Regions from separate parts of the Streptomyces sp. NPDC001315 genome, predicted to be linked through region 3. Evidence: riboswitches for the same ligand, from Rfam matches in the RefSeq annotation. Region 3 holds a riboswitch; each other region holds the start of a gene.
What was found. Region 3 has a riboswitch for thiamine pyrophosphate ahead of thiC (phosphomethylpyrimidine synthase ThiC). Riboswitches for the same ligand answer to the same signal wherever they lie in the genome.
Positions count from the first base shown of each region.

Region 1 (4,456 bases), on a different contig from region 3:
CGGTCGGGTGTCGAGTGGCATGGGCAGCCGCACGTCTCGTAGATCACCGGTACGGCGTCCGGCGTCGTGGTCGGGGAGAGCTCCGCGCAGGCGGGGTGTGTGCCGATCCGGCAGGCGGTGGACCGGTAGGGGACGGCCGAGGCGTCCGTGACGTGCGGCTGCGGCTGTTTGCGGACAGGCATCAGAGGGCTCCCGCGAGAGCCGACTGGGTAACGGCGACCGTCGAGCGCGACCGCACGCGCTTCTCCCAGGCCAGCACGTACGGGCGGACGAGGGCGATGTCCTCGGCTGCGAGCGAGTCTCGGTGGTTCGTGTCGGTGGAAGCCCGGCCCAGGGTGAGCGTCAACGCGTCCGCGGACATGGGGAAAGCGGGAGCGGCCGGCGGTCCGGCGGGTGTTAAGGAGCGGCGGTGCCTGCCCTTGGGCGAGTGCGGCGAGTACCGCGCCCTGGTGAGGGCGACGGCTCGGCGGATACGGTTGCGCATGCTGTTCAGCTCCTATCGCTGATAGCTCGGTCCCCCGACATCGCCCGTCGTGGGGACCGTTTTGCGTACGGCCGCCCAGAGGGTGCGGCCGTTCAGGCTGGTGGCGAGGAGGCCGAACCGGTCGGCGTCGGCCACCACGTCCAGGACCTCCCGCCATGACTCGGCGGAGAGCGATTCCGGTATCTCCGCCTCGACCGTCGTGTGACTCCCGTGTTCCTCCACTTGTGTGGGAAGCCCGAGAGCGGACAGCCGGGCGGCGATGGCCGTCGCGCTAACTCCCGAAGCGGGCACAGGGCAGCCTCCGTCACCGACGATCACTTTGAGTGAAGCTAGTTAACTAGATTAGGGCTAGTGGACTAGATTTTCCATATGCCTGAGAAGCCGCCCTATCTCCGCATCGCCGACGAACTCCGGCGGCGGATCGCGGAGCACGTATGGGAGCCGGGTGACCGGCTGCCCTCTCGCACCCAGATCGGCCAGGAGTGCGGCGTGGGCGAGAACGTGGTGCGCCGGGCGCAGGAGTTGCTGATCTCTCAAGGGCTGCTGGAGGGGCGCGCCGGATCGGGTACGTACGTCGCCGAGCCCCGGCAGCGGGTGCGGGTGGTTCGGTCGGCGGCGCGGGAGCGACGCGACGGGTCGCCGTTTCGGGCCGACATGAAGGACGTCGGCAGGGCGGGGGACTGGGAGAGTCGGACCGATGCCAAGGTGCCGGCGCCTGCCGACATCGCCGCGCGGCTCGGGATCGACGAGGGCGAGCTGTGTGTCCGGACGGCTTACGAGTTCCTGGCCGACGGCAGGCCGGTGCAGTTGTCGACGAGCTGGGAGCCGTACGACCTCACGGCCGGCACTCTCGTCGTCCTGCCCGAGGGCGGGCCGCATGCCGGGGTGGGTGTCGTGAACCGGATGGCTGTCATCGGGGTCACCGTGAGCCATGCGGTGGAGCAGCCGGAACCGCGGACGGCGACCGCCGAGGAGGCGTCGTTGCTCGGCATCCAGAAGGCCGCGCTGGTCACGCACATCCGGCGGACGTACTACAGCGACGACGGGCGGCCCGTCGAGACGGCGGACATCGTGGTGCCCGTCGCTCACTGCGAGATCGTCTACGAGATTCCGATCAATCGTTGATTATTGATCGTCGGTGGAGGCGGGGGCGTCGCGGGTGTTGATGCCCCGCGTCTGTCCCTGACTCTTTCCTGCCCCCGTTCGTGGCCGGTCAGGGGCCCCTTTCAAGATCATTCCTGGGCCGTCCCTGGGCCGTGCGAGGTCGACAGAAGCTGACAGAGACCGCCCAGGGGTGACCACCCCCACCCCGCTCTGGCCTGGGGCCCCGCAGATGATCTGCCACACTGGACGTGTTATGCCTGCACCCGGAGAACTCACTTTCGTCGCCCCGCGCGGAGCCAAGAAGCCGCCGCGGCATCTCGCCGACATCACGCCCGCGGAGCGCAAGGACGCCGTGGCCGAGATCGGTGAGAAGCCGTTTCGTGCCAAGCAGCTCTCGCAGCACTACTTCGCGCGGTACGCGCACGACCCGGCGGAGTGGACCGACATTCCCGCCGGCTCACGAGGCAGGCTGCAGGAGGCGCTGCTTCCCGAGCTGATGACGGTCGTACGGCATCTGTCGACCGACGAGGGCACCACGCGCAAGACGCTGTGGCGGCTGTTCGACGGGACGCTCGTCGAGTCGGTGCTCATGCGGTACCCGGACCGGGTGACCATGTGCATCAGCTCGCAGGCCGGCTGCGGTATGAACTGCCCGTTCTGCGCCACCGGGCAGGCCGGGCTGGACCGGAACCTGTCCACCGCGGAGATCGTGCACCAGATCGTGGACGGGATGCGGGCCCTCAGGGACGGTGAGGTGCCCGGCGGTCCGGCGCGGCTGTCCAACATCGTCTTCATGGGCATGGGCGAGCCTCTCGCCAACTACAAGCGGGTCGTGGGGGCCGTCCGGGCGCTCACCGACCCCGCGCCGGACGGGCTCGGCCTGTCGCAGCGCGGCATCACCGTGTCGACGGTCGGACTCGTGCCCGCCATCCACCGGTTCGCCGACGAGGGCTTCAAGTGCCGCCTGGCGATCTCGCTGCACGCACCCGACGACGAACTGCGCGACACCCTCGTCCCCGTGAACACACGGTGGAAGGTGCGCGAGGTCCTCGACGCCGGGTTCGAGTACGTCGAGAAGTCCGGCCGCCGGCTGTCCATCGAGTATGCGCTGATCCGGGACATCAACGACCAGGCCTGGCGCGGCGACCGGCTCGGACGGCTCCTCAAGGGCAAGCCCGTGCACGTCAACCTCATCCCGCTGAACCCGACGCCGGGCTCGAAGTGGACCGCCTCCCGGCCCGAGGACGAGAAGGCGTTCGTCGAGGCCATCGCGGCGCACGGGGTGCCCGTCACCATCCGGGACACCCGTGGGCAGGAGATCGACGGGGCGTGCGGTCAGCTGGCCGCCACCGAGCGGTAGTCTGACCCGCGTAGGTACATCTTCATATTCCGACAGGGGAGCGCCACAGCGCTGAGAGTGCGGCAACCGGGCCGCAGACCCTCTGAACCTCGCCCAGGTCATTCTGGGTAGGAAGTTCGGTCATCACTCAAGCTGTTCGCCCTGCCCGGGAACCGGCGGATCCGTCCGACGGCCCCGGGCAGGGCCGCGTCTCTTCCTGGTCACCTCCAGGAGGAATCAGTGCACAGAAAGACGTACGTGGCCGCGGCGATCGGGCTCGGCCTGGTCACGCTGTCCGCCTGCGGGTCGTCCGCCGACACGGGCTCGGGGAACGGGGGGTCGGGGAACTCCAAGACCGTCACCCTCGTCAGCCACGACTCGTGGGCCGTCTCCAAGAGCGTGCTCGCGGACTTCGAGAAGCAGTCCGGGTACAAGGTCAAGGTCCTCGAGGACGGGGACGCGGGGCAGGCCGTGAACAAGGCCATCCTCACCAAGGACAACCCGCAGGGCGACGTCTTCTTCGGCGTGGACAACACGCTGCTGTCCCGGGCCCTCGACAACGGGCTGTTCCAGTCGTACGAGGCCAAGGGCCTGGACCAGGTCGGGACCGAGTACCAGCTCGACCAGGGCAAGCACCGGGTCACGCCGATCGACTACGGCGACATCTGCGTCAACTACGACAAGGCCTGGTTCAGCGCGCACAAGCTGACCCCGCCGGCCTCCCTGGACGACCTGACGAAGCCCGCTTACAAGAACCTCCTCGTCACCGAGAACGCCTCCACCTCCTCGCCCGGCCTCGGCTTCCTGCTGGGCACGGCCGCGAAGTACGGCGATGGGGGCTGGCCGGGCTACTGGAAGAAGCTCAAGGCCAACGGCGTGAAGGTGGTCGACGGCTGGGAGCAGGCCTACAACGAGGAGTTCTCCGGTTCCGCCGGCGGCAAGAAGGCCAAGGGCGACCGGCCGCTCGTCGTGTCGTACGCCTCCTCGCCGCCCGTCGAGGTGATCTACGCCGACCCGAAGCCCACGACCGCGCCCACCGGTGTCGCGGACGGCACCTGCTTCCGGCAGATCGAGTTCGCGGGGCTGCTGAGCAACGCCAAGAACACCGAGGGCGGCAAGGCGCTCATCGACTTCCTGGTCTCCAAGGAGTTCCAGGAGGACATGCCGTTGAACATGTTCGTCTACCCCGTGGTCGAGGGAGCAAAGGTGCCCGCCGAGTTCACGGCGTACGGGCCCGCGGCCAAGGACCCGGAGACGATGGCCCCCGACACGATCGCCGCCAACCGTGACCAGTGGGTCAAGTCGTGGACCTCGCTCGTACTGAAGTAGCCCCCCGCAAGGGCCGGAAGGGGAACGCGGCGCGGCTCGGGCTCATGGCCCTGCCCGTCGCGTTCTTCGGCGTGTTCTTCGCCTACCCCGTCGCGGCGATCGTCGCCCGCGGTCTGAAGGTCGACGGGGTCTGGCAGTTCGGGCGGATCGGGGAGGTGCTCGCGCAGTCCGACATCCGGCACGTCCTGTGGTTCACCAGT
Region 1 covers NZ_JBIAWZ010000012.1:115,020-119,475, reverse strand. Annotated here, with positions in the region: gene ACFY16_RS28360 (hypothetical protein) at 1-182, opposite strand, end outside; gene ACFY16_RS28355 (hypothetical protein) at 182-361, opposite strand; gene ACFY16_RS28350 (hypothetical protein) at 497-775, opposite strand; gene ACFY16_RS28345 (GntR family transcriptional regulator) at 854-1,609, shown strand; gene rlmN (23S rRNA (adenine(2503)-C(2))-methyltransferase RlmN) at 1,842-2,948, shown strand; TPP riboswitch at 2,973-3,080, shown strand; gene ACFY16_RS28335 (thiamine ABC transporter substrate binding subunit) at 3,168-4,256, shown strand; gene ACFY16_RS28330 (ABC transporter permease) at 4,232-4,456, shown strand, end outside.
Region 1: another riboswitch for thiamine pyrophosphate. It lies ahead of ACFY16_RS28335 (thiamine ABC transporter substrate binding subunit); the one in region 3 lies ahead of thiC (phosphomethylpyrimidine synthase ThiC).

Region 2 (4,456 bases), on a different contig from region 3:
GGTCACAGATATGGACAAGGCCCGGGAGTTCACACCGAGAGCCCCTCGCGTGGCCATCGCCGCCCCGCCTGAACAGCACCGGGTCAGGGACGAACTGAAGCGGCTGGTCAGCGCGACCGGTCTTGACGACGAACTGTGGCGCGTCTTCGGCAAGCTGACCTTCCGGGTCGAGAGTTACCTGGAGGGCAAAGCACTTCCATCAGCCGAGATGTGCTGGACGATCGTGGAGCACTGCCTAACGCTTCAGTTGTAGTTCGGTGATCAGGTTCGCCGGGTAGTTCCCGGTCATGGACGACTGGTCCGGTGATGTTGCACAAGTCGCTGAGTGGGATGACCTACAGGGAGAAGACGCGCCGCGCGTTCCCGATCAGGAACAACTCCCGGGCTTCGTCGTCGAGTTCGAGTGCGTCCAGGTGCTCAAGGGCCTGAGCTGGGGTGATCATGGGGTAGTTGGTGCCGAAGAGGACCTTGTGGCGGCCGCGGCCGCGTAGGTAGGCGACGAGTTCGGTGGGGTAGCGGCGGGCGGTGTAGGCGCTGGTGTCGATGTAGACGTTGGTGTGCTTGTCGGCGACCGCGATCATCTCCATGGTCCACGGGTAGCCGATGTGCCCGCAGACGATGGTCAGTTCGGGGAAGTCGAGGGCCACCTGGTCGATGTAGAGGATGGGTCGGCCGGTCTCCGACGGGCGCAGCGGGCCGGTGTGCCCCACCTGGGTGCAGAACGGGATGCCGAGTTCCACGCAGGCCGTGTAGAGCGGGTAGTACAGCCGGTCGGTGGGCGGCAGCTCCCACAGCCACGGCACCATCCGCAGCGCCACGAACCCCAGTTCCTCCACGGCCCGCCGCAGTTCGCGCACGGCTTCCACAGGGCGGCGCAGATCGGCGCCCGCCACTCCGCGCAGCCGGCCGTCCGACCGGGCCACGAAGTCGGCGACCTCATCGTTGCTGATCAGCGGCCCCTGCGGGCCGTACCAGGCGGCGGACAGGCCGATCTCCACGTCGGCGGCCTTGAGGGCGGCGACCGTCGTCTCCACCGGGAGGGGTTCGTCGAGCAGACCGCGGCCGGTCCACCGGCGTAGGGAGTCGAACATCTCGTGGTTGGAGTGGCGCACCGTCGGGTGCTGCAGCCAGGCGTCGATGACGGGCACGCGTGCCACCTCTTCCTTCCGGTTCCTTGCGGGAGCGCCAGGGCGAGGCCCGGAACGTCTGTCTAAGCGCTTGCTTACGCGACCCTAGGGGGTCATCCGTGCCCCGGCAAGCCCTGTGTCCCGCAACTACTGCGACGTGCAGTCCGGCAAGGGCGTCACCGTGAACTCCTCCGGACAGTTCACCGCGACCCTCGGCGCCAACACCGCGGTCGCCCTGCACGTGGGTGCCAAGACCTGCGGGAGCGGCACGACCGAACCGGACCCCGCCACCGGTGCCTCCTTCAACGTCAACGCCACCACCGTGTGGGGCGAGAACATCTATGTCACCGGGAACAAGGACCAGTTGGGCAACTGGAACACCGGGAACGCCCTGAAACTGGACCCCGCCGCGTACCCGGTCTGGAAGCTCGACGTGTCCCTGCCCGCCGGCACCTCCTTCGAGTACAAGTACATCCTCAAGGACGCCGACGGCAACGTCACCTGGGAGAGCGGCGCCAACCGCACCGCGACCGTCCCCTCCTCAGGCCTTGTCACCCTGAACGACACCTGGCGCAGCTGAGCTGCCCGCCAGTCCCTCGTACGACCCGCAGCCCGGCGTCCCCCGCCTCCCCGGGGACGCCGGGCCCCGGTACGACCGGCTGCCGCGCGCGCGTTACCCTCGTACGCGGAACTGCCCGACACGGGGTGCCCCCACCGAGGGGCTGAGATCACACCCGTTGAACCTGAACCAGTTAGCACTGGCGGAGGGATGTCGTTCGATGACGCTGCCCCATGCTTCTTCCGGCCCTGTGGCCGCCTTCGACGGGCGGATGCCGAGTGCGCCGGGGGACTGGCGGATCGAGGCGCGGGGGATCGCGCCGGTCCCGGAGAGCCATCGGTATGGCGGTCCGGGACGCCTGTTCACCGTGTGGTTCGCGCCGAACCTGACCATGACCGGAGTCTTCACCGGCACCGTCGGCGTCGCGCTCGGCCTTGACTTCGCGACCGCGCTGGCCGCCGTCGTCCTCGGCACGGTGATCGGGGCGATACCCACCGCGTACCTCGGCACCTGGGGAAGCAGGACCGGAGCCGGCCAACTGCCACTCGCCCGCCTCGCGTTCGGCCGGGCTGTGGTACTGCCGGGCGTGCTCCAGTGGCTGTCGTCCATCGCGTGGGACGCGCTCATCGGCCTGTTCGGCGGGGACGCGCTCGCCCGGCTGTGCGGCTGGCCGTTCTGGCTCGGCGTTCTGGTCATGATGGCTGCCCAGGGCGCACTCGGCGTCCTCGGCTACGAGGCGATCCACCGCCTTCAGAAGACGATGACCGCGGTGCTGGCCCTGGCCTTCGCCGCGCTGGCCTGGCGCCTGGCCGACACCGGAGCGGGCGGCCTCGCGCACGGCAGCGTCCACGGCGCCGACCGGGCCGGCGTATTTGTCCTGACCGGCACGATCGCGTTGAGCCTCGCGCTGTCCTGGGCGCCGTACGCCAGTGACTTCAGCCGCTACCTGCCGCGCGAGACGTCGCCGGTGCGGATGTTCTGGTGCACGCTGCTCGGGGTCGTCGTCTCGTTCACGGCCGTGCAGACGCTCGGGCTGTGGGGCGCCGCCGTCTTCACCGACCAGACCGCACACGGCGTCGACACCCTGCTCGGCGGCGGGGCGCCCGGCGCCCTCGGCCTGTTGGCCGTCGCGCTCGCCGCGCTGTGCAGCAACGCCATGAACGACTACAGCGGCTCGCTCGCGCTGCAGACCGTCGGTGTCCGCATCCCCCGCCCCCTCGCCGCCGCGCTGGCCGCCCTCGCCGGGTTTCCGCTGGTGCTGTGGATGCACGCCGCGGACACCGCGACCCGCTTCCAGAACGTGCTGCTGTTCGTCGGCTACTGGATCCCCGGCTTCGTCGCGATCGTCGTCGTGGACTGGCTCGCGCGCCGCCGTGAGCGCTCCGGCCGCCCCGTCGACCTGGCCGCGGAGCCGCCACGGCCCGCCTGGCCGGCCGTGTCCGCGTTCGCGCTGTCGTTCGCCGCCGCCGTCCCGTTCATGGACACCGGTCTGTACGTCGGCCCTCTCGCCGCCGCACTGCACGGCGCCGACCTCGCCTACTACGTCGCCTTCCTGGCCGCGGCGCTCGTCTACGGCCCGGTGCGGCTGCGCCGCCGACCGGTCCGCGGCTGAGCCCGTACATTCCGCCCCTCTTCCGTCTTGGAGCCGTCCCGTGCCGCACACCCTCGAACCGCTCACCCCCGCCTACACCGGGTACGCCCTGGACCGCGTACGGGAGTCCGCCCCGCTCGTGCAGTGCCTGACCAACTCGGTCGTCACGAACTTCACCGCCAACGTGCTTCTCGCCCTGGGCGCCGCGCCCGCCATGGTCGACATCCCCGAGGAGGCCGGGGCGTTCGCCCCGGTGGCCTCCGGTGTCCTCGTCAACCTGGGCACCCCGCACGCCGAACAGCGCACGGCCATGGTGGAGGCGGCCGAGGCAGCGGGTGCGTCCGGTACCCCGTGGGTCCTCGACCCGGTCGCCGTCGGGGCGCTGCCCGTACGGACCGCGCTGGCCCGGCGCCTGCTCGCCCTGCGTCCCGCCGTCGTCCGGGGCAACGCCTCCGAGATCCTGGCCCTGGCCGGGGACGGCGCGGGCGGACGCGGAGTCGACGCGGCGCACGGTGTGGAGGCCGCCGCCGGAGCTGCCGACGTGCTGGCCCGGGCCACCGGCGGCGTCGTCGCCGTGTCGGGCCCCGTCGACCTGGTCACCGACGGCACCCGGCGCGTACGGGTCACCGGCGGCGACGCGCTGCTGACCCGGGTGACCGGCGGCGGCTGCGCCCTCGGCGCCGTCCTCGCCGCGTTCGCCGCCGTGGACGGGGACCGCCTGGCCACGACCACGGCGGGCGTCGCCGCCTACAACGCGGCCGCTGAGCGGGCCGCCGCGCACGCGGCAGGACCCGGCGGCTTCGCCGTCGCCTTCCTCGACGCGCTGGCCGCCCTCACCCCGGGCGAACTGGCGGCCCGCAAGGACCTCTCGTGAGTATCGGCAACTCCTCGGCGGGGCCTGTCGACCTGTCCGTATACCTGGTCACCGACGCCGCCCAGTGCGTGGCGGCCGGGCGCAGCGTCGCCGAGACCGTGAGCGCGGCGGTCGCGGGCGGCGTCACCGCCGTGCAGATCCGGGAGAAGCACGCCGACGGCAGCGCGTTCCTGCGTACCGTCCTGGAGGTCGCAGCCCTCCTGCCCGCGTCCGTCGCCCTGATCGTCAACGACCGCGTCGACGTGTTCCTCGCCGCACGGGCGGCCGGTGCCTGCGTCACCGGCGTCCACATCGGGCAGTCGGAT
Region 2 covers NZ_JBIAWZ010000040.1:12,475-16,930, reverse strand. Annotated here, with positions in the region: gene ACFY16_RS42275 (hypothetical protein) at 50-253, shown strand; gene ACFY16_RS42270 (amidohydrolase family protein) at 336-1,148, opposite strand; partial or broken gene ACFY16_RS42265 (carbohydrate-binding module family 20 domain-containing protein) at 1,273-1,707, shown strand; TPP riboswitch at 1,819-1,914, shown strand; gene ACFY16_RS42260 (purine-cytosine permease family protein) at 1,907-3,298, shown strand; gene thiM (hydroxyethylthiazole kinase) at 3,339-4,151, shown strand; gene thiE (thiamine phosphate synthase) at 4,148-4,456, shown strand, end outside.
Region 2: another riboswitch for thiamine pyrophosphate. It lies ahead of ACFY16_RS42260 (purine-cytosine permease family protein); the one in region 3 lies ahead of thiC (phosphomethylpyrimidine synthase ThiC).

Region 3 (4,456 bases):
CGGGAGTCACAGCACCCGGGACCGCCACCGCCGTCAGTCCGCGATCGGCAGGTACACCGAGGCACGTCATTGCTCGGCCGATCGCCACCGTCGCCTGCCGAGTGGTGCACGCTCATGCCGACGGCGGCTTCAGCTTCTCGGCGACGTCCGTCGCGGCCCGTACGAACTCGCGGACGCGCTCTGTCGTGTTCCCCTCCAGCCAAACCGGCCCCCGTTCGATCTGCTGTGCGTCATGAATGGGCACATAGGAAACGTCAGGCCGAGGGTAGTAACGGCGGGCATGTTCTCCGACCGGAAGGACGCCCCTGCCCATCGCAACCAGCGTGAGCATCTCGGAGAACGACTCTCCAGCCGGCCCCTTCGGGACCAGCCTGCCCGACGGGGTGTGGTCCGGTGTGCGATCCCGCTTGAACGCCGCTGAGGTCACCTCCGGGTACTGCACCACGGGGTGTTCCGCGAGCACCTCTAGCGACACCGACTCCTCGCCGGCGAGCGGATGCCCGGCGGCAACGGCGAGTACCCGCTTCTCCGACAGCAGTACTGGCCCACGGGCCATTCCGTCGAACGGGTACGAGGCGATGAGAACGTCGACCGAGCCGTCGAGGAGGCTCGCACGGGAGTTGGACAGCTGAACCTCTCTTACAGCGACCCTGCAGTCGGGGTGTCGTTCGCTGAACAGAGCGACCGCTTTGAGGAGTGCAGGTGCCGTCAGCTCACCGAGGAAGGCGACCCGTAGTTCTCCCGTGACACCACGGCTGGCATCGGCGGCTCTTCGGACCGCGGCCGCCATCCCGGCGACCAGCGGCACCAGGTCGTCGGCCAGCTGCCGCCCTGTCGCGGTGAGTCGAACGGTTCTACTGGTCCGCTCGAACAGCATGCCGCCGATCCGCCGCTCGAGCTTCTTGATCACCTGGCTGACCCGCCCGGTTGTGACGTGCAAGCGCTCGGCGGCACGGCCGAAGTGCAGCTCCTCGGCGAGCGTCAGGAAGATCTCGATCTCCACCCGCTCCAGCATGATCCCCCCGGCGTTTAATCAAGCTCAACGATCGTATTCCGATCCTGTCTTGATGGCGGATTTCCCCCAGCGGATCGTAAGAGGCGTCCGCCTGCACGCCACCCTTCCAAGGAAGGCCCCCTATGAACGCCTCGGACATCACCACCTATCCGGCCGGGCTCGACGACGAGCCGCGGGAAGCCGGCGAGCATCTGCGCACCGTCATCGACGCCGCCCTGCCGAAGGTGAAGGCCTTCGACCATCTGGTCCTCAACGTCGGAGATGTCGAGCGGTCCCTGGGCTTCTACACCGGGCTCCTCGGGCTGGATCCGGTGCGTGTGGCCGAGTGGCGGGCCGGCAAGATCCCGTTCCCCTCGGTGCGGATCACCCCTGAGACCATCATCGACCTGGTCAGCCGCCCTCGGGGAGAGTCCAACGTCGACCACATCTGTCTCACCGTGGAACCGCTGGACTGGGACGAATTCATCAAGTCGGGAGCCTTCACCGTCCTCGAAGGCCCGGTTCAGCGCTTCGGCGCACGCGGCACCGCCACGTCGGTCTATGTCCGGGACCCGGACGGCAACACCGTGGAACTCCGCTGGTACCCGCAGGACGCCACAGCCTGACCGCGCTCGGGCTCCCGGTCCGGGTAGGCAACGCCCGGACCAGGAGCCGCGGAACGAACTCAATCGGCCGCCGGGCCGCGTCAGTCCGCCATGGGCAGGTACACCCTGTTACCGCTCGCCGCGAACTCCTTCGACTTCTGGAGCATCCCCTCAGCGATCTCCTCGGGAGACGCCCCCTCTGTCGCAGCACCACCGAACCGCTCTGCGATGCTTTGGCTGATCTTCATCGAGCAGAACTTCGGCCCGCACATCGAGCAGAAATGGGCCGTCTTGGCGGGTTCTGCCGGCAGGGTCTCGTCGTGGAACTCCCGTGCCGTGTCAGGGTCGAGGGCGAGGTTGAACTGGTCCTCCCAGCGGAACTCGAAGCGGGCGTCGGACAGCGCGTCGTCCCATTCCTGCGCACCTGGGTGCCCCTTGGCGAGGTCGGCTGCGTGGGCGGCGATCTTGTAGGTGATGACGCCGGTCTTGACGTCGTCACGGTTGGGCAGGCCCAAGTGTTCCTTGGGCGTGACGTAGCAGAGCATCGCCGTGCCCCACCAGGCGATCATCGCGGCACCGATGCCGGAGGTGATGTGGTCGTACGCCGGCGCGACGTCCGTCGTCAGCGGGCCGAGCGTATAGAACGGAGCTTCATCGCAGATCTCCTGCTGAAGGTCGATGTTCTCCTTGATCTTGTGCATCGGGACGTGGCCCGGGCCCTCGATCATCGTCTGAACATGGAAACGCTTCGCGATCCGGTTGAGTTCCCCGAGCGTCCGCAACTCCGCGAACTGAGCCTCGTCGTTGGCATCCGCGATCGATCCCGGCCTGAGGCCGTCGCCGAGCGAGTACGTGACGTCGTAGGCAGCGAGGATCTCGCACAATTCCTCGAAGTTCTCGTACAGGAACGACTCCTTGTGGTGCGCGAGGCACCAGGCCGCCATGATCGAGCCGCCGCGCGAGACGATGCCGGTCTTGCGGTTGGCCGTCAGCGGCACGTACGGCAGCCGGACGCCCGCGTGGACGGTCATGTAGTCCACGCCCTGCTCAGCCTGTTCGACGACCGTGTCCTTGTAGATCTCCCAGGTCAGCTCCTCGGCCTTGCCGTCGACCTTCTCCAGAGCCTGGTAGAGCGGCACCGTGCCGATGGGGACAGGGGAATTGCGCAGCACCCACTCGCGAGTGGTGTGGATGTTACGGCCGGTGGACAGGTCCATGACCGTGTCGGCGCCCCAACGGGTCGCCCAGGTCATCTTCTCGACCTCCTCCTCGATGGAGGAGGTCACCGCGGAGTTGCCGATGTTGGCGTTGACCTTCACCAGGAACCGCTTGCCGATGATCATCGGCTCGATCTCCGGATGGTTGACGTTCGCGGGCAGCACGGCCCGACCGGCAGCGATCTCCTCACGGACCACTTCCGGCGCCACGTTCTCCCGGATGGCCACGAACTCCATCTCGGGCGTGATCTCGCCGCGGCGTGCGTAGGCGAGCTGGGTGACGGCTCGGCCGTCGCGACTGCGGCGGGGCAGTCGCGGTCGCCCGGGGAAGACAGCGTCGAGGTTACGCAGACCGCCGCGCGGCGAGGTGTGCTTGATTCCGTCGTCCTCGGGGCGCACGGGACGGCCCGCGTACTCCTCGGTGTCGCCGCGGGCGGTGATCCAGTTCTCCCGCACCGGCGGCAGACCCCTGCGGACATCAGTGCCGAGCAGTGGATCGGTGTACGGGCCCGACGTGTCGTACAGCGTGACCGACTGCCCGTTGGTGAGGTGCACCTGGCGGACCGGCACCCGCAGATCGGGGCGTGAGCCCTCGACATACGCCTTGTGCCAGCCCAGCGACTTCCCGGCCTCGTGGGGCTGTTCGCCCTGAACGGAGGCAGGCGTGCGTGCGTCCTTGTTGGTCATGAGACCTACTCCCTACGCCGGCATTACCCGGTAACAGGTTCGGCGGTCGACGCAGCGGTTTCCGTCGGCAACGTTTCATGTGAAACAGCACTCGTTCCACGTGAAACATTGCGAAGACGGACGTCAGCGCCCTCTCAGCCCGGTGCTCCGAGCTCCCGCGTGTGCAAAGGTGCCTCCACGCTAGCGTCATTTGTGGCGCGGTGAACAGTGGGCCTCTGCCGCTCTTGCGATGATCGGTCGGTGACCACGACACACGAGCCCCCGTACCCACCGCCCGAGCCTCCTCCCGGACCGGGCGCCCGCCACGGCAGCGGACACGCCAACGGCCCTGGACACGGCGGTGGTTCTGGCGACGGGCACAACCACGGACATGGGCACGGGCTGGGGAACGGGCACCGGCAGGGACCGGGTCCCGGCGGTCACGGTCCGGGCTCACATGGCGAGCACAGACCGGGCTCAGGGGGCGGGCACGGTTCTGGATCCGGTGGCGAGCACGGTCATTCACACAGTCACGGCCCAGCCGCCCCCGTATCCAAGCACCTGCGCAAGGTCATCGCGGCGATCCTCGTACCCTTCGCGGCGGCGGTGGTGGTGGGACTCGTGGTGCTGTGGCCCGGTGGTACCCCGGCGCACGAACGCACCGGGGTCGGGTTCGACCGGCAGACCCAGCAGGCCACGGTCACCAAGGTGGAGAGCGTGAGCTGCGCGTCGGTGAACGCCTCGGGGGGCACTCCGACCGGCGATACCTCGACCGCCGAGGGCTCATCCGCCCAACAGGAGGCGAACGGCACCTGCAAGAAGGCGACGATCCAGGTCGACACCGGCTCGGACAAGGGCCGTACGTTTACCGAGATCGTCCAGCCGGACCAGACACGGCAGTTGCACCAGGGCGAGAAGGTCGTGGTCGCCTACGAGCCCTCCGCACCGAAGGACCTGCAGTACTCGGTCACCGA
Region 3 covers NZ_JBIAWZ010000003.1:158,329-162,784, forward strand. Annotated here, with positions in the region: gene ACFY16_RS11175 (LysR family transcriptional regulator) at 113-1,003, opposite strand; gene ACFY16_RS11180 (VOC family protein) at 1,138-1,620, shown strand; gene thiC (phosphomethylpyrimidine synthase ThiC) at 1,701-3,503, opposite strand; TPP riboswitch at 3,496-3,672, opposite strand; gene ACFY16_RS11190 (YibE/F family protein) at 3,744-4,456, shown strand, end outside.

Region 4 (4,456 bases), on a different contig from region 3:
CGGGCGTCCGTGCAGAGGTAGAGGCGGGCGTCGGCGAGCGCGGCGCGTGCGGTGGCGGCAGCGGTGTCGGGCATGCGTGTGTCCCCCCGGAGCCCCCGGCGGGGGCGGGTGTTCGGTGGCGTACGGCCGCGGTGCACCACGGTCGTGGGCCGCGGCCGTACGTCGGACGGTCGTTCGGATCAGTGCGTCAGACGGCGAGCGCCTGGGCGCGGCGCTTCACCTCCGTGCCGCGATTCTCGCTCAGGGCCTGAGCGGGGGTGCCGGGCAGGCTCGGGTCGGGGGTGAAGAGCCACTCCAGCATCTCCTCGTCGGAGAAGCCGTCGTCCCGCAGGAGCGTCAGGGTCCCGGTCAGGCCCTTGACGACCTTGTCCCCGTCGATGAAGGCGGCGGGGACGTGCAGCGCCCGGTTCTCGCCACGGCGTACGGCGATGAGCTGGCCCTCCTTGACCAGCTGCCGCACACGCGTCACCTCGACGTCGAGCATCTCGGCGATGTCGGGAAGGGTGAGCCAGGCGGGGACGAGAGCATCAATCTTTGCGTCAATCTCGGTCACGCCTTCAAGACTGCCATCCCGGACTGACAGTGGGTAGCCGGACTGCCCCCTGCGGGCTACGCCGTCGCCGCCTTCAGCGGCCTCGCGGGGTCCCCGAGCAGCCCGGCGTCCATCGCCGTACCGGCCTCGATCAGCTTCCTGCCCTGGGCCAGATCCCGCGGGCGGCCCACGGCGAGCAGTGCGACCAGACGGCCCTCGCGCAGCCAGCACACGGTCCACGCGGGACCGGCGGGGTCGCCCCGCCACACGGTCGTGTCGGCGGCGGCGTGGTGGCCGGCGTACTGGACGAAGCGGCCGAACTGCTCGGACCAGAAGTACGGCACCGGGTCGTAGACCACGGGGATCTCGCCGGTGGCGTCGCCGATGATGTTGGCCGCGACCGTGCGCGGACCCTGGAGGGCGTTGTCCCAGTGATGGACCAGCAGGCGCTCGCCGTACCGTCCCGAAGGGAAGGAGGCGCAGTCGCCGACCGCGTAGACGTCCGGGACGGAGGTGCGCAGGTGGCCGTCGGCCACGACCTCGCCGTGCGCCCCGAGGGCGATGCCGGAGCCGGCCAGCCAGTCCGTCGCGGGGCGGGCGCCGATGCCGACCACGACCGCGCCGGCGGGCAGCCGCGTGCCGTCGTCGAGCACCACCACGCCGGACTCGACGCGCTGCACGCGCGCGTGCGTGCGCAGCTCGGCGCCGCTGTCGGCGTACCAGGCGGCCATCGGGGCGGCCACCTCGGCGGGCAGCGCGCCGGCGAGCGGGCGGTCCGCGGCCTCGACCACCGTGACCGAGCAACCCGCCTCCCGCGCGGCCGTCGCGAACTCGGCGCCGATCCAGCCCGCGCCGACGACCACGACGTCGTGCTGCAGGGCGAGCACGGGCCGCAGCCGCTCGGCGTCGTCGAGGGTGCGCAGCAGATGCACGCCGGGAACGCCCTCCGCGCCCGGCAGCCGAATCGGTTCGGCACCGGTGGCGAGGACGAGGACGTCGTACGGCACAGGCCCCTCGGCGGTGTCCAGTTCGTGGTCGCCGGGGCGGGCGCCCAGCACCTCGAGCCCGAGCCGCAGTTCGATGCCGAGCGCCTCGAAGTCGACGTCGAAGGCGGAGCCCTCGGCCGTGCCGAGCAGGACGGCCTTGGACAGCGGGGGACGGTCGTACGGCTGGTGGGGCTCCGCGCCGAGCACGGTCACCGTGCCGGTGAAGCCCTGCTCCCGCAGGGCGACCGCGGTCTGCACCCCGGCCATGCCCGCGCCGACCACGACCACGCGACGCTCCGCCGACGTGCCTCGTTGCTGCGTCTGCTCACTCACCTGATCACCATAGACAACTGACAATTCGTCAGTCAGGGGGCGTGCTCGGTGACCTGCTCCACAACCGCCTCGGTCACCCGCGCGACGACCGGCTCGGTCACCTGCTCGACCACGCTCGTCCCGCTGCCCGGCTGCGACTCCCACTCCCAGGCCTCCTCCAGGCGCACCCGGCCGTCGGGCAGTTCGACGACCGTCGACACACAGTGCCCGGACGACGTGCTGCCGTCATGCTTGAGCTGCACGTACCGGAAGTCCAGCCGGTCATCCGTCCGGGTACCCACCAACTGCCCGCGCACGACGTCGCCGCCCGCGTACTCGGCCCAGATCTCGCCGTCCTTCTCGTGGTACGTGAACCGGGTGCGCGTACCCACCTGACCTGGGGCCTGGTCGGCCACGGGGGCGAGGACGAGTCCGTCGAGCGAACGAGCCATGGGCAGAGGCTCCCTTACTGAGACTTACGGCATCGGGCTAGGGTGGCCAACGTAAAGCACTCGCGGGAGCCCGGACGCACCGGGCTGAGAGGGAGGCTGGCGGCCTCCGACCGTACGAACCTGATCCGGGTCATGCCGGCGAAGGGAGGGGCTGGACGCCCATGTCGCCTACGCGTACGCCAGACGTCCTCGTCGTGGGGGGCGGAATCATCGGACTCGTGACGGCGTGGCGGGCCGCGCAGCGCGGGTTCGCCACGGCCGTCGTGGATCCCGACCCCGGGGGCGGGGCCGCGCAGGTGGCGGCCGGGATGCTGGCCGCCGTCACGGAACTGCACTTCGGCGAGCAGACCCTGCTGGGCCTGAACCTCGCCTCGGCCCGCCGCTACCCGGACTTCGCGGCGGAGCTCACCGACCTCACCGGCCACGACCTCGGCTACCGCCGCTGCGGCACGCTCGCCGTGGCGCTGGACGCCGACGACCGCGCCCATCTGCGTGAACTTCACACCCTGCAACGGCAGTCGGGTCTGGACTCCGAGTGGCTGTCCGGGCGGGACTGCCGGCGTCTGGAGCCGATGCTCGCGCCGGGTGTGCGCGGCGGGCTCCGGGTCGACGGCGACCATCAGATCGACCCGCGGCGGCTGGCGGCCGCCCTGGTGGCCGCGTGCGAGCGGGCGGGCGTGGTCTTCCACCGGGAGTGGGCCGAGCGGCTGACCGTCGAGCGGGAGCGGGCGGCGGGGATCGTCACCCGCGAGGGCACGGCGCTGGGCGGGGGGCAGGTGGTGCTCGCGGCCGGCAGCCTCAGCGGGCGGCTCGCGGGGGTCCCGGAGGACGTACGGCCTCCCGTCCGGCCCGTGAAGGGGCAGGTGGTGCGGCTGACCGTGCCGAAGCGGTATGCGCCCTTCCTGAGCCGGACCGTGCGGGCCGTGGTGCGCGGCAGCCAGGTCTACCTGGTGCCTCGGGAGAACGGCGAGCTGGTCGTCGGGGCGACGAGCGAGGAGCTGGGCTGGGACACGACCGTGACGGCGGGGGGCGTGTACGAGCTGCTGCGCGACGCGCACGAGCTGGTGCCGGGGATCACGGAGCTGCCGCTCACGGAGACCCGGGCCGGGTTGCGTCCCGGCTCCCCCGACAACGCGCCGCTGCTCGGCCCCACCGGGCTGGACGGCCTGCTGCTGGCCACCGGGCACTACCGCAACGGCGTGCTGCTCACGCCGGTCACCGGTGACGTGCTGGTCCACGCGCTGGCCACCGGTTCGCTGCCGGACGAGGCCCGGCCCTTCACACCCCGGCGGTTCACCGCCGCCGCACTCACGGAGCAGCCCGTATGAACACCTGCGTCACCATCTCCGTCAACGGGGAGCCCCGGGAGATCGCGCCCGGCACGGCTCTCGACACCCTCGTCCGGACGCTCACCGCGGCGCCGTCCGGCGTGGCCGCCGCGCTCAACGAGACGGTCGTCCCGCGCGGGCAGTGGTCGGCCACCGCCCTCTCCGAGGGAGACCGCGTCGAAGTCCTCACCGCCGTCCAAGGAGGCTGACCCATGGCCGACGACCCCTTTGTCATCGGTGGTACGTCCTTCTCGTCCCGGTTGATCATGGGTACGGGCGGTGCGCCCAGCCTCGACGTGCTGGAGCGGGCGCTGGTCGCCTCGGGCACGGAGCTGACGACGGTCGCGATGCGGCGGGTGGACCCGTCCGTGCACGGGTCCGTGCTGTCGGTGCTGGAGAAGCTCGGGATCCGGGTGCTGCCGAACACGGCCGGCTGTTTCACCGCGGGTGAGGCCGTGCTGACGGCACGGCTGGCCCGGGAGGCGCTCGGCACCGACCTGGTCAAGCTGGAGGTCATCGCCGACGAGCGGACGCTGCTGCCGGATCCGATCGAACTGCTGGACGCCGCGGAGACTCTGGTGGACGACGGGTTCACGGTGCTGCCGTACACGAATGACGACCCGGTGCTGGCGCGGAAACTGGAGGACGTGGGGTGCGCCGCGATCATGCCGCTCGGGTCGCCGATCGGGTCCGGGCTCGGGATCCGCAATCCGCACAACTTCCAGCTGATCGTCGAGCACGCGCGCGTGCCGGTGGTTCTTGATGCCGGGGCCGGTACGGCTTCGGATGTGGCGCTGGCGATGGAGCTGGGGTGTGCCGGTGTGATGCTCGCCTCGGCGGTGACGC
Region 4 covers NZ_JBIAWZ010000001.1:1,225,079-1,229,534, forward strand. Annotated here, with positions in the region: gene thiE (thiamine phosphate synthase) at 1-74, opposite strand, end outside; gene ACFY16_RS05405 (helix-turn-helix domain-containing protein) at 188-553, opposite strand; gene ACFY16_RS05410 (NAD(P)/FAD-dependent oxidoreductase) at 610-1,851, opposite strand; gene ACFY16_RS05415 (hypothetical protein) at 1,884-2,282, opposite strand; TPP riboswitch at 2,335-2,446, shown strand; gene thiO (glycine oxidase ThiO) at 2,444-3,610, shown strand; gene thiS (sulfur carrier protein ThiS) at 3,607-3,819, shown strand; gene ACFY16_RS05430 (thiazole synthase) at 3,823-4,456, shown strand, end outside.
Region 4: another riboswitch for thiamine pyrophosphate. It lies ahead of thiO (glycine oxidase ThiO); the one in region 3 lies ahead of thiC (phosphomethylpyrimidine synthase ThiC).